DNA from 4 places in the Paraclostridium bifermentans genome. Region 2 is predicted to be linked to each of the others. Evidence: riboswitches for the same ligand, from Rfam matches in the RefSeq annotation. Region 2 holds a riboswitch; each other region holds the start of a gene.
The links. Region 2 has a riboswitch for cobalamin ahead of KXZ80_RS10620 (ATP:cob(I)alamin adenosyltransferase). Riboswitches for the same ligand answer to the same signal wherever they lie in the genome.
Positions count from the first base shown of each region.

Region 1: another riboswitch for cobalamin. It lies ahead of KXZ80_RS14545 (cobyric acid synthase); the one in region 2 lies ahead of KXZ80_RS10620 (ATP:cob(I)alamin adenosyltransferase).
Region 3: another riboswitch for cobalamin. It lies ahead of KXZ80_RS04570 (ABC transporter substrate-binding protein); the one in region 2 lies ahead of KXZ80_RS10620 (ATP:cob(I)alamin adenosyltransferase).
Region 4: another riboswitch for cobalamin. It lies ahead of cobT (nicotinate-nucleotide--dimethylbenzimidazole phosphoribosyltransferase); the one in region 2 lies ahead of KXZ80_RS10620 (ATP:cob(I)alamin adenosyltransferase).

Region 1 covers NZ_CP079737.1:3,012,905-3,016,121, forward strand. The annotation lists gene KXZ80_RS14540 (cobyrinate a,c-diamide synthase) at 1-555, opposite strand, end outside; gene KXZ80_RS14545 (cobyric acid synthase) at 564-2,075, opposite strand; cobalamin riboswitch at 2,195-2,372, opposite strand; gene KXZ80_RS14550 (histidine phosphatase family protein) at 2,392-2,997, opposite strand; gene cobS (adenosylcobinamide-GDP ribazoletransferase) at 3,009-3,217, opposite strand, start outside.
Region 2 covers NZ_CP079737.1:2,206,216-2,209,432, reverse strand. The annotation lists gene KXZ80_RS10630 (hypothetical protein) at 34-708, shown strand; gene KXZ80_RS10625 (hypothetical protein) at 708-1,439, shown strand; cobalamin riboswitch at 1,520-1,692, shown strand; gene KXZ80_RS10620 (ATP:cob(I)alamin adenosyltransferase) at 1,924-2,433, shown strand; gene KXZ80_RS10615 (ABC transporter substrate-binding protein) at 2,445-3,217, shown strand, end outside.
Region 3 covers NZ_CP079737.1:943,874-947,090, reverse strand. The annotation lists gene KXZ80_RS04575 (FecCD family ABC transporter permease) at 1-625, opposite strand, end outside; gene KXZ80_RS04570 (ABC transporter substrate-binding protein) at 644-1,666, opposite strand; cobalamin riboswitch at 1,683-1,860, opposite strand; gene deoD (purine-nucleoside phosphorylase) at 2,055-2,765, opposite strand; gene KXZ80_RS04560 (Na/Pi cotransporter family protein) at 3,112-3,217, opposite strand, start outside.
Region 4 covers NZ_CP079737.1:3,016,502-3,019,718, forward strand. The annotation lists gene cobS (adenosylcobinamide-GDP ribazoletransferase) at 1-182, opposite strand, end outside; gene cobU (bifunctional adenosylcobinamide kinase/adenosylcobinamide-phosphate guanylyltransferase) at 187-747, opposite strand; gene cobT (nicotinate-nucleotide--dimethylbenzimidazole phosphoribosyltransferase) at 761-1,807, opposite strand; cobalamin riboswitch at 1,914-2,089, opposite strand; gene KXZ80_RS14570 (ABC transporter ATP-binding protein) at 2,543-3,217, opposite strand, start outside.

The DNA.
Region 1 (3,217 bases), 810 kb from region 2:
TAAAGAAAATTTTTCATTAGGTGGAAAATAACCTAATACTTCAGTATTACAATATTTCTCTATAGCTCCTTTTATAAGTTCATAGTGACCTTTTGTTTTTACATTGTTTACTACTACACCTTTTATATTTACATTTTTATCTAATTCTTTATATCCAAGAACCATAGCTGCTGCTGAAGAAGACATAGCCTTTCCGTTTATAACCAATATAACTGGAGCCTTTAATAATTTAGAAGTATATGAACTTGTACATGCATCTAAATCTATACCAAATCCATCATACAATCCCATAACCCCTTCTATTACCGATATATCAGCTTCCTCTGATGCTTCATTTACTATATATTTAATTTTTTCATCTTCCAACATATATGAATCTAAATTTCTTGAGTCTCTCCCAGTTATGAATGTGTGATACGATGGGTCTATATAATCTGGTCCCACTTTATACGGTTGAACTTTTAAGCCTCTTTTAGTTAGAGCTTGCATTATTCCCAGTGAAATAGTAGTTTTTCCAACTCCACTATTTGTTCCTGCTATCAATATTTTTTTCATATTATCACCTAACCATTTATAATCTCATATATTTTTTTCATATCTAAACATTCTCTTAGTATTTTTGCTAACTTGTCATACTCTTTATTTTTAAATTCTTCAAATGAAGTTATAGAACTTTTATTTTCTTCTAATCCTTTATTTTTCCTTATTGAATTTAATATTTCTCTTGTAAAACTAGCATCATCAAAAATACCGTGAATGTACGTTCCAACTACATTTCCTTCTTCATTTATACATCCCTCTTGATATGAAACATTATCTTCTAATTTTTTAGTTATTGTTAGTAGTGATTTTCCTTTTATATCTGTTTCACCCATATGTATTTCATATCCATTTACACTAATATCGCTTAATGAATTTAAGTATCCATTTAAATCTTTATTTATAATAGCTTCAACTTGAGTTGTAACTTTTTCTTTTTCAAACTTAGTTTCTATATCTAAAAGTCCGATTCCATCAATCTCTTTTATAGATCCCTCTATACCTTCCGGGTCATATAATTTATTACCTAAAAGCTGATATCCTCCACAAATTCCAAATATCAATTTTCCTTGTTTTTGTAAATCTTTTATTTGTTTTTCTAATCCACTTTCTCTTATATAAATTAAATCTTCTATTGTATTTTTACTCCCCGGTATTATTACCATATCTGGATCTGATAAAGACTCTCCTTTTTCTATATATCTAATACTTACATCTTCTTGTATCTCTAGCATATGCATGTCTGTAAAATTAGACATGTACGGTGTTCTTATTATCTCTATATTCACATCATTCTTTTTAAATTGTTTTTTAAATCTATCTGTTACACTGTCTTCATCTTCTATATTTAAATCACTATATGGAACTACTCCTATGACAGGAACTTTTATAATATCTTCTAGCATATCTATTCCTGATTGTAAAAGCTCTACAGTACCTCTAAATTTATTAATAATAACACCTTTAACTCTTTCTCGTTCTTTTTCTTCTAGTAAAATCATTGTTCCAGCTATAGATGCAAACACTCCACCTCTATCTATATCAGCAACTAATACTACCGGTGCATCTGCAATTTCGGCCATTCCCATATTAGCAATATCTCTATCTTTCAAATTGATTTCTGCGCAACTTCCTGCACCTTCTAAAACAATTACATCATACTCATCGCTTAAGTCTTTATAAGTTTTTTTTAACATTAAGGCTAAGTCTTCTTTATAATCGTGGTATATACTAGAACTTACGTTATCAAGAACTTTTCCATTTACTATTACCTGACATCTATTTTTACCTGATGGTTTTAATAAAATTGGATTCATTCTAACATCAGGTTCAATTCCAGCCGCTTCAGCTTGAGTAACTTGTGCTCTCCCCATTTCTAACCCATCTTTTGTTATGTATGAATTTAATGCCATATTTTGAGATTTAAAAGGTGCTACACTATATCCATCTTGTTTTAGTATTCTGCATAACCCAGCAGCCAAAGTACTTTTACCTACATTAGAAGCTGTTCCTAAAAACATTAATGATTTACTCATAATAAAAGTTTCCTTTCCAATTTATATTGTTTTTTAATTGCAAAAAAGACCTATCCACGATGGATAGGTCTTAAAAAAGTATATACTTAACCAATTTTAAAATCCTTCACCCCGAAGACTTTATTTCCATAAACTAGGCAGGTCTCCTGACTCAGCTTCATCCTAGTCCTATTCCTTCCCGTAAAATCACAGTGGTGTCTAATAGTTTCGTCAGCATTACAGTAGCGGGGGCTGCAAAGGATTCTAACCTTTTTCCCTATTAATCTTTAATGAAGAACCTAATTTATGTCTATTTTTATGATATTTTCATATGTATTTATGTTAAATATAAAGTATTATTTAGTGTATGAATTACAGAAAATCCATCTACTATGTCTATAATACTAACTGATGCATTGTCTATTTTAAAATTCCAATGATACTCATGTGTATTCCCAATTAAATAAGAAATAATATTTCTTATTGTTCCTGCATGAGCACATATCAAAATAGTTTTGTTTTTGTTACAATCCAGTATATGATTTATTTCTTTACAGACTCTATTATAAGAATCTACTAAACTTTCCCCATTTGGATATTTGTATTCGAATCCATTTTTAATTATTTTTTCAAATTCTTTAGGAAAATTACTTTTTATATATTCAAAATTCATTCCTTCAAAATCCCCAAAACTAATTTCTTTAAGATTCTCACTCTCAACAATTTCTAAATTTTTAAATTTAGCTATATCCTTTATCGTATTCTTAGTTCTAGTAGATGTAGTTGTATATATGCAATCAACATTCTCTTTTTCTAAGAATTTATTTAGTTTAAGTATTTGTTTTTTTCCAAAATCACTTAACTCACTATCTATATGCCCAGATAAATTTCCATCTATATTATCAGTTGTCGTTGCATGCCTTACTAATATAAGCTTTGACATAATCTCACCTCTTATTTTAATCCAAATGTCAAATATATAAATATTAAATATACAACCTCAACAAGTTCGGATGTACATCCAAGTATGTCTCCTGTTATTCCATCTATTTTTGAATATATATATTTAACAAAACCTCTAGTAAATATAATCATAACTGGTATAAATGTTATTACTTTAATTATACTTATTACATCTAAATTAAATAATACTGAACCTATAA
Region 2 (3,217 bases):
ATTTAATTTGTTAATTTTTTTAGGAGGTATAGTATGGACGAAAGAATTTTAAATGAAAAGAAAAAATACGATAAAATGTACACAGACTTAGTATTTGCAGCAAATGATTTAAAGCAAATGTTAAGCGATGAAGAATTAAGAAAAAGAATTTTTATAAGAAAGTTAGATGATTTATCAGGGTATATAGCTTTTTTAAATGACTTGGAAAAAGAAGAAAAAAATGAAGATAAAAATATATTCTCTAAGTTGTTTAAAAAGAAAAATGATATAGAAGATGAAATACAATCTTATTTAACTAGAGATAAAAGAGAGTCTATAAATAAGTTAGACAAATGTAAAATGTGCAAGTGTATAAATTGTGTAAGTGAGTGCAATTTTAATAGATGTATAAATTGTAGAGAATTAGAGTACACGTATGATTGCGACAAGGAAAAATTTGTATTTACAAAATCTACAGATATAGTAACTTTATATAATGGGGATGAAGAATTCAAGTTTGATGTTAAGGGTTACTTAATAGAAATACAAGATGAATCTTTGAGAAGATATGTATATCTGGTAGATAGTAAAGATAAAGACAATCAACAGCTATTAGAGTATTTTAAGTTTAAAGGGGAAGAAAGCTATGATTCAGTAATAGATGGAGAAGATACATCAAATTTAGATAGATTATATAATAAGTTCATAGAAATGGGGTTAAATGTATAATGAACAAATTAAAAAGGAATATAACTCTTTTTTTAACTGTATTTATATTTGCTATAACTTGTGCATTTACTTTTTCAATAGAAAAGTCATATGCAACTTCAAATAAAAATGAAATATCAAATGTTGAATATCAAGTAGCTAAAGGAAGCTCTTCACATAGTTCGCATAGCTCACATAGTTCAAGTCGATCAAGTAGCAGTTTTAAATCGAGCTCAAGTAGCTTTAAATCTAGTTCTAGCACTAGCAAACCAAGTTCTAGCTCTAGTAAACCAAGCAGTAGTTATACAAAGCCAAAATCAAGTACAACAAAACCAGACTCAGGAAGTTTTAGTACTAAACCAAAGCCTGAGACAACAATAAATGAAGGAACTACTGGCAATAATTCAAATAATAATACTACAAAGCCAAAATCAAGCACAACAAAGCCTGATTCAGGAAGTTTTAGTACTAAACCAGATACAAGCTCTAAATCTAATCAAAACGATACTTCAAATTCTAAAAATAAAAAAAATGATGAGTATGATGACTATGGTGGTAGATCTAGTAGAAGAACATATATACCACCAGCATATGGTAGAGGATTTTTTGGATTTGGAGGATATAATCCATTTAGATATATGGGGTATAGAATGGGAATTAGTCCTATGATAATGGATATAGTTATGATTATAACTGCATTAATTGTTTTATACGTTATAATAGATTTTATAAGAAGTAGAAAAAATAGATAGAAATTTTATTTTACCAAATTAGAAATATATAATGAACATTATTTCATATTGTTGTATAATGGACTATATAACAATATGAAAATTAAATAGTAAGTATTAGGTGTCAATAGACTTAATAGGGAATTAGATGTAAATTCTAAGCTACCCCAGTAACCGTAAAGCTGACGAAATCTAAGTATCCACTGAGAAATTGGGAAGGATTGAGAGTAGAATGAAGCTGAGCCGGGATACCTGCCAATGCTTAAAGGCTAATTATCTTCTGAGGGTTGGATAAAGGCTATTATTATACATGAATAAATTAAGGCATACTCTCTGGGTATGTCTTTTTAAATGTATAAGCTAGGTTTAAGTGTTTATACAAAACTAGGAGATTAATTTATTGAAAATTATTTATTTTACAAATAAATTTCAATAAAAGGAATTTTACAACAAAAATAGAATTATATCTATTGTTATGTAAAATCAACACGAAAGGAATGAAAAAATGTCAAAATATTTAGCATATCCATTTTTATATGATAAATCAGATGATTTAAGATGTGACTATGAAATATTTACAGATGAAATATCGAGTACAATAGGATTACTAAGAGCTTTTATAATTGATGAAAATTTAAAAGCCGAGTTAAGTAAAATAAATGAACTTGTATATCACATGAATGCATCACTTAGAACATTTGTAAGCGTAACAAATAATGAGTTAAAATGGTTAGAATCTAGAACACTATCTTACCAAGATGAGATAAAAGGTATTTTTGATAAATTTGTTTTACCTCAAGGTGGGGTTTGTGGAAGCTATGCACATATTATAAGAACAAAGTGCAAAGCATTGGTAAGATTATTACATAGATATAAGGAAAATGGAAATGATGTAGATGAATTATTATTTGATTTTGCAAATCTGTTATCTGGATATTTCTTTATACTAGCTATAAAGCTTAATAAAGATGAAGGAATACAAGAAACTGAATTTATAAGTAGAAATTATAAGTAAGGAGAATAAAAATGAAAAAAAGAATTTTAACATTAATAACTGCTATTTTAGTAGTTATGTTAGCAGTCGCTGGATGCGGTAAAAAAGAAACAGTAGTAAAAGATAGAGAGGGAAATGATTTTACAGTTCCTAAAAAATTAGAAAGGATAATATCTACAGCTCCATCTAATACAGAAGTACTAGTTGAATTAGGGCTTGCTGATAAATTAGTAGCTGTTGATAAATATTCAGCTGATATACCTGGACTACCTAAAGATATAAAATTAATAGATTTTGCAAACCCAGATGCTGAGGCTATAGTATCTTTAGAGCCAGATATGATTATAGCATCAGGACATAATAAAACTGGAAATAGTGAAGATCCATTTAAAGTGGCTAAAGAGGCTGGTATAAGTGTTGCATATATCCCAAGTAGTGATAGCATACAAGGTATATACGATGACATAATGTTTATAGCTGATATAACTGGAACAAAAGAAAAAGGACAAAAAATTGTTGATAATATGAAATCTCAAGTTAATGAAATAGCTAAAATAGGAAAAACTATAAAAGATAAAAAGAAAGTTTACGTTGAAATAGGGCCAGCACCAAATTTATATAGCTTTGGAAATGGTACATTTTTAAATGAGATGATTGAGTTAGTGGGTGGAGAAAACATATTCGCTGACCAAAAATCTTGGATATCACCTAGTGAGGAGTCAGTTATAGAAAAAAATCCAGATGTAATATTAACTAATGTAAATTACGTTCAAGATGCAGTAAAAGATATAAAAGGACGTGAAGG
Region 3 (3,217 bases), 1.3 Mb from region 2:
TATTTTTCATTCCTTCTGCATCATTTTTTATATAAACTATAAAACTTGAAAATGCACTACACACAGAACTCAAAGCCATTCCCGCTAATAATAGTTTTGTAGAGTTAGATCTTGACCCTGTGTTTGAAATCATTAAAACTAGCATCGAGACTAAAAATGCACCAAAGAATGCAAATATCCCTATTGAGTTTTGTCCTAATAAAGTTGTAAATCCTAACATTATAGCTATTGTAGCCCCTAAGGATGCTCCAGATGATACGCCAAGGATATAAGGATCTGCTAGAGGGTTTTTTACTATAGCTTGCATTACAACTCCACATACAGATAGTCCTATTCCTACACATAAAGCTAAAATTATTCTAGGTAGCCTAATAAACCATACTACATCATGGATAGCTCCATTAGATAAATTATTTTCATTTCCTATACTAAATAGTTTATACCCTATTATTTGATATACTTGCTTTATGCTTATGTCACTTGAACCTATTGTTACCGCAAATAAAATAGATAGAATTAAAGCAACAATAAGTCCCATAATAACTAATATATATAAAGGCTTTGTTTTAACAAAGCCCTTTTCTTCATTATTTCCATATTTTCTTAAGCTTTTCGTTGATTGCATATGCCTATGTCCCTCTTTCTACTTACTTGGATAAAGTCCATTTGCAAAAGTTTCTATTCCATCTATAGTTCTTACTCCACTACAATACATTTGTCCTAGTTCTATTGGATAAACTCTATTATTTTTAACTGCATTTAAACTTTGTAATGCTTTGTCTTTCATAACTAAATTTTTAGTTTCTTCAGCCTTTTTACTATCATCATCTCTATTCATATATACTACAAATATACTGTCTGGATTTAATTTTACTAAATCTTCTTTACTTAGTGGATTCCCATTTTCATTTAATAATTTCGCACCTAGTTTAGTTACCATATCTCCTCCTAGAGTGCTTTTTCCATATCCACTAATTTTATCATCGTAAAATTCAACTATTAAAGTAGTTTGTTGCTTTTTGCCTTTTTCAGACTCTACAACTTCATCTACTTTCTTATTTATATTACCAACTATATTTTTAGCTTTATCTTCAACGTTAAATATTTTCCCTATATTTAAGATATCTTCACATTCATTTTTAATAGTTTTATGCTCTACTGCTCCACTATTTAATGCCATGTATGTATTTGTGCCTTTATTTTGCCAAAAATCTACTGTTCCTAATGTTTTATCGGTAAACAAAGAATCCCATCCTACTATAAGATCTGGCTGTAACATCATAGTATTTTCTTTAGACGGCGTAAACTCATCTAAATACTTAACCTTTTTAAAAGCTTCTTTATATTCATCTTTAACCTTATGGTCTAACCCAGCCGCCGCAACTATATTATCTTCTAACCCTAATGCTAGCATAGTTTCTATAGAGTCTTGATAAACTGCAAGCGCCTTTTTAGGTTTTTCTTTTATAGTAACCTTTATTTCTTCTTTGTTACTATTGTGCGTAGTAATAGTTACTGGATAATAATTATCCTTTGTTTCATTTGTTTTTTCTACCTTCTTTGCAGTAGTGTCTTCAGTTTTAGTTTCGGTTTTACTGCACCCTACAAAGCTTAGCCCTATAACTAAGCTAAGCAAACTTAATTTAATTTTTTTTGATATTTTCATTTTGTCTCTCCCTCCGAAAGTTTGTTTTATCTAGGCAGGTCTCCTGACTTATACATCATCCTCATCTTTACCTTCCCAAAGAAATTCTTCAGTGGCTTAAAAAAGACTCGTCCGTAATTACAGTAGCGGGGGCTGTTGATGATTTTCACATCATTCCCTATTAATTAATAAAAACCTAGTATTTATATTTATCATTATAATGTTATCATAATCCGATTCATTTTTCTATAAATTGCAAAATTTAGACATCTTATTTTTTAATCTGTATCAATTTTTTACTTTCCTTGCATTATTTAATTAGACCTTTAAGTATAAAACCCATTAATATTTAAGTTTTTTAGCATAAAAAAAACTCGCTTTCATAGTTATACAAAAGCGAGTTTTTATATTAAGCTAATTCTAAAGCTATATTCATCATTCTTGTAAATGCAGTTTGTCTTTCCATAGCAGTAGTTGCTTCTCCTTTGAAAGGACAATCAGAAATTGTTAATATACAAAGAGCATTAACTCCAGCTCTTGCAGCATTCATATAAAGTGCAGCTGATTCCATTTCGACAGCTAGAACACCCATTTTAGTCCATTTTGCTAAAGAATCTAATCCTTCATCTCCATAGAATACATCACTACATAGTATGTTTCCAACTTTAGGCTCAACCCCTTGGCTTTTCGCAACATCTACAGCCTTACTAAGTAATTCATAGCTTGCTACTGGTGCAAATGTTCCTGGTAAGTTGTATTGAGCTGCATAATTAGAATCTGTACAAGAACCCATTCCTATAACTATATCATGCATTTTTAAATCTTCATGTAAAGCTCCTGCAGAACCTATTCTTATAAGATTTTTAACTCCATAAAAATGGATTAATTCATATGTATATATTCCTATTGATGGACAACCCATACCTGTACCTTGCACTGATATTTTTTTACCATTATAGTATCCAGTATAACCATTCATACCTCTTACAGTGTTGTATTGAACAACGTCTTCTAAGAAAGTTTCTGCTATAAATTTAGCTCTTAGAGGATCCCCTGGTAATAATACTGTTTCTGCTATATCTCCTAATTTACCGCTATTGTGTGGTGTTGGTGCTCCCATTGCCATAATTTCATTCTCCTTTAACTATCATTAATATTATTTAAACTTAATTATCATCTTATTTAATATCAATAATTATATATACAATTTAAAATTGAAATACTTTTCCTTATAACATATATGTACTTGTATATATTGATATCTTATTTAGTCTACACTCTTTATCTTTTAGCATACACTATATTATATGTATATATTACAATTTTTTATTCACTAGTACAATACTTTCTGCCAATTTTTATAATTTTTAAAATTTAATTACATTTATAGTTTAATTAAATATAAAAAGCTTTATCAATCATAATGTCACATTATATTGATAAAGCTTTTTATTTAAAGTCTTATATTATGCAAATTTCTTATTACTCGATTTTATAACCTGTTGAGCTATATTAGCAGAATGATCTGATACTCTTTCTAGATTACTAATTAAATCTAAGAATATAACTCCA
Region 4 (3,217 bases), 810 kb from region 2:
GATGTTATATAACTATCAAATACTAAACTTGATACTAGTCCAACTATAAAGTATAAAATTCCAAGCACAAATCCTACTAAAGGAAAGTAGTACATAGTTTTATGAAACTCATCATCAAATCCTATATCGACTCTAATTGGAATTCTAGTTAAAAACTGTAATATTCCTATAAATCTTTTCATATTACTACTCCTTAATTTTCATAGGTATACCACTTACAACAAAGTAAACTTCATCAGCACATTTAGCTATATACTGATTTATCCTACCTACTATATCAGAATATACTCTACAAAGTTTATTATCAGGCACTAAACTCATACCTAACTCATTAGTTACTATTACAAAGTATAAATCTGTTTTTTTAATTTCATTTATTAGCATTTCAATTTGTTGTTTTATATACTTTTCCATCTCATTAGTTTCTTCTGGTGTGCATTTATCAAAATCTATTCCATAGTCAAATATCAAATTATTAACTAATAGTGTTACACAATCCAAAATAACAGTTTGATGTTTATTACCTAAATTATCTATTATCGAATATATATCTTTAAAAACTTCATAAGTTTCCCAATTACTCGGTCTACTTTCTTTATGTTTTTTAACTCTATCTTTCATCTCCTCATCAAAAGGAGTAGAAGTTGCTATATATGCTGTTGAATTTTCTCTACTTATACATAAACTTTCTGCAAAACTACTTTTTCCAGATCTAGATCCACCAGTAACTAAAATTAACTTGCTCATAAATTTCACCTTCTTATTTTCCTATATCTACTTCATCAGTTGTTGCCATATTTTTATATGCGTAATTTGCAGCTTCTATAATATTGAAGGCTAATGCTGAACCACTTCCTTCACCTAATCTCATATCCATATTAAGCATAGGATTTAACTTTAATATTTCTAAGGCCTTAGCTGCCCCTGCTTCTGCTGATGTATGTGATGCTATCATATACTCTTTAACCATAGGATTTATAGTGTATGCTATTAAAGCTGCTGCATATGATATAAATCCATCAATAACTATTGGAGTTCTATTAGCAGCACAAGCTAAAATCACGCCTGCCATTCCACCTATTTCAAAACCTCCAACTTTAGATAATATATCAACTCCATCTAATTTATCTGGCTTATTTAATTCAATTGCTTTTCTTATCGTGTTAGCTTTATGAGCTACTCTATCTTTTTTAAGTCCTGCTCCTATTCCTGTAACATCTATAGGATCACAATCAGCTATAACAGAAACTATAGCGCTACTTGGAGTAGTATTACAAATTCCCATTTCTCCTATTCCTATAAGGTTATATCCTTTTTCTATACTCTCATTTGCTACTTTTATACCTATTTCTAAACATCTAATGGCTTCTTCCCTAGTCATAGCTGGCCCTTTTGCCATATTAGAAGTTCCTTTTCTAATCTTATAATCTATAACTCCATCTAATTTTTCATCTGTATTTATTCCTAAGTCAATTGCAATAACATCAGAATTTACAAATTTAGATATAGCTCCTACTCCACATACCCCTTTAGTAAAGTTCGGAAATTGAAGTCTAGTTATTTTCTGAGGGTCTGGTGCTACACCTTCTTCATATACTCCATGATCTCCTGCAAAAGCAATCACTATTTTTTTATCTGTATCAAAATATTTTTTTTCAGTTATTCCTGCTATTTGTATACATATATCTTCTAATTTTCCTAAGCTCCCCACAGGTTTAATTAATTTATCTAATCTATCTTTCGCTGCATTCATATGTAATTCACTTAATGGCTTTATGTTATTTATCGTCTGTTCTAAAGTTTTCATGACTACCTCCTTAAATTACAATAAAAAAAGACTTAACTCAAGAGTTAAGTCTTTAAATATGTCATAAAAATATTTTAAGATTTAAATTCTTCACCCCGAGAACCTAGTTATATAATATACTAGGCAGGTCTCCTGACTTAGCTTCTTCCTTGCTCTAACCTTCCCGTAATTTTAACAGTGGTAAATAGAGTTCGTCTGCATCACAGTAGCGGGGACTGTAGAGGGATTACACCTCTTTCCCTATTAATCTTAAATGTAAGAACCTATATATATTTAAGTTATTTAATTTTGTTTTATTGATATTATATATAAAAAATCTCCCCACATACAACTAATTCTACATTAGTGTACATAAATCCTTTAATTTTTTCCATTGTAATTATTTACTTATCTATTTGAGTATATATAATAATACCATAAAAATGATTAATTAGATAGAGTTCGTTGGAATATATTATAATATACACCTTTTTTACTTAAAAGTTCTTCATGTGATCCTGACTCAACAACCTGCCCTTTATTTAAGACATAGATTTTGTCAGGATTCATTATTGCAAATAATCTATGTGCTATAACTATAACAGTTTTATTTTTTAATAATTCACTTATATTTTCTAATATAAACTTTTGAGATATATTATCTAGTGCTGATGTTGCTTCAACTTATACACGTACCAATTAAAATTCCTGTATATTATTGAAATACAATAAGTTCCCCTATACTCATATTTCCTTTTAACCTTGCCTTATTTCTATTAGTTTACCATCACTTATAGTAATCATTATATCTGCCATTTTTGCTATTTTTTCATCATGAGTTATCATAACTAAAGTCTGATTAAATTGTTTAACACAGCTCTTTAATATATCCATAACTTCGTCACTAGTTTTACTATCTAAATTTCCAGTGGGTTCATCTGCAAATATTATAGATGGTTGATTTGATAAAGCTCTTGCTATTGCAACCCTTTGTTGTTGTCCCCCCGATAGCTCATTTGGAAATTTTTTTATTTGATCTTTTAATCCTAATCTTTCGATAGTACTATCAATATACTTTTTATCTACTGGTTTTGAGTCAAGAGATATTGGTAAAATTATATTTTCATATACATTAATAACTGGTATTAGGTTAAAACTTTGGAAAACAAATCCGTATTCTTGTACCCTAATTTTAGATAATTTATCATCATTTAATGTATATATATCCTGATCTCCTAAATATACATTTCCTGATGTAGGTTTGTCCAATCCTGCCATACAATGAAGCAAGGTACTTTTACCACTTCCGCTTTCTCCAACAATAGCAGTAAACTTACCACTTTCTATTTCTAAAGTAATACCATCAACAGCGTTTACCCCGCTATCTCCTTTTCCATATATCTTTTTTAAATCTTTTGTTTTTATACTTTT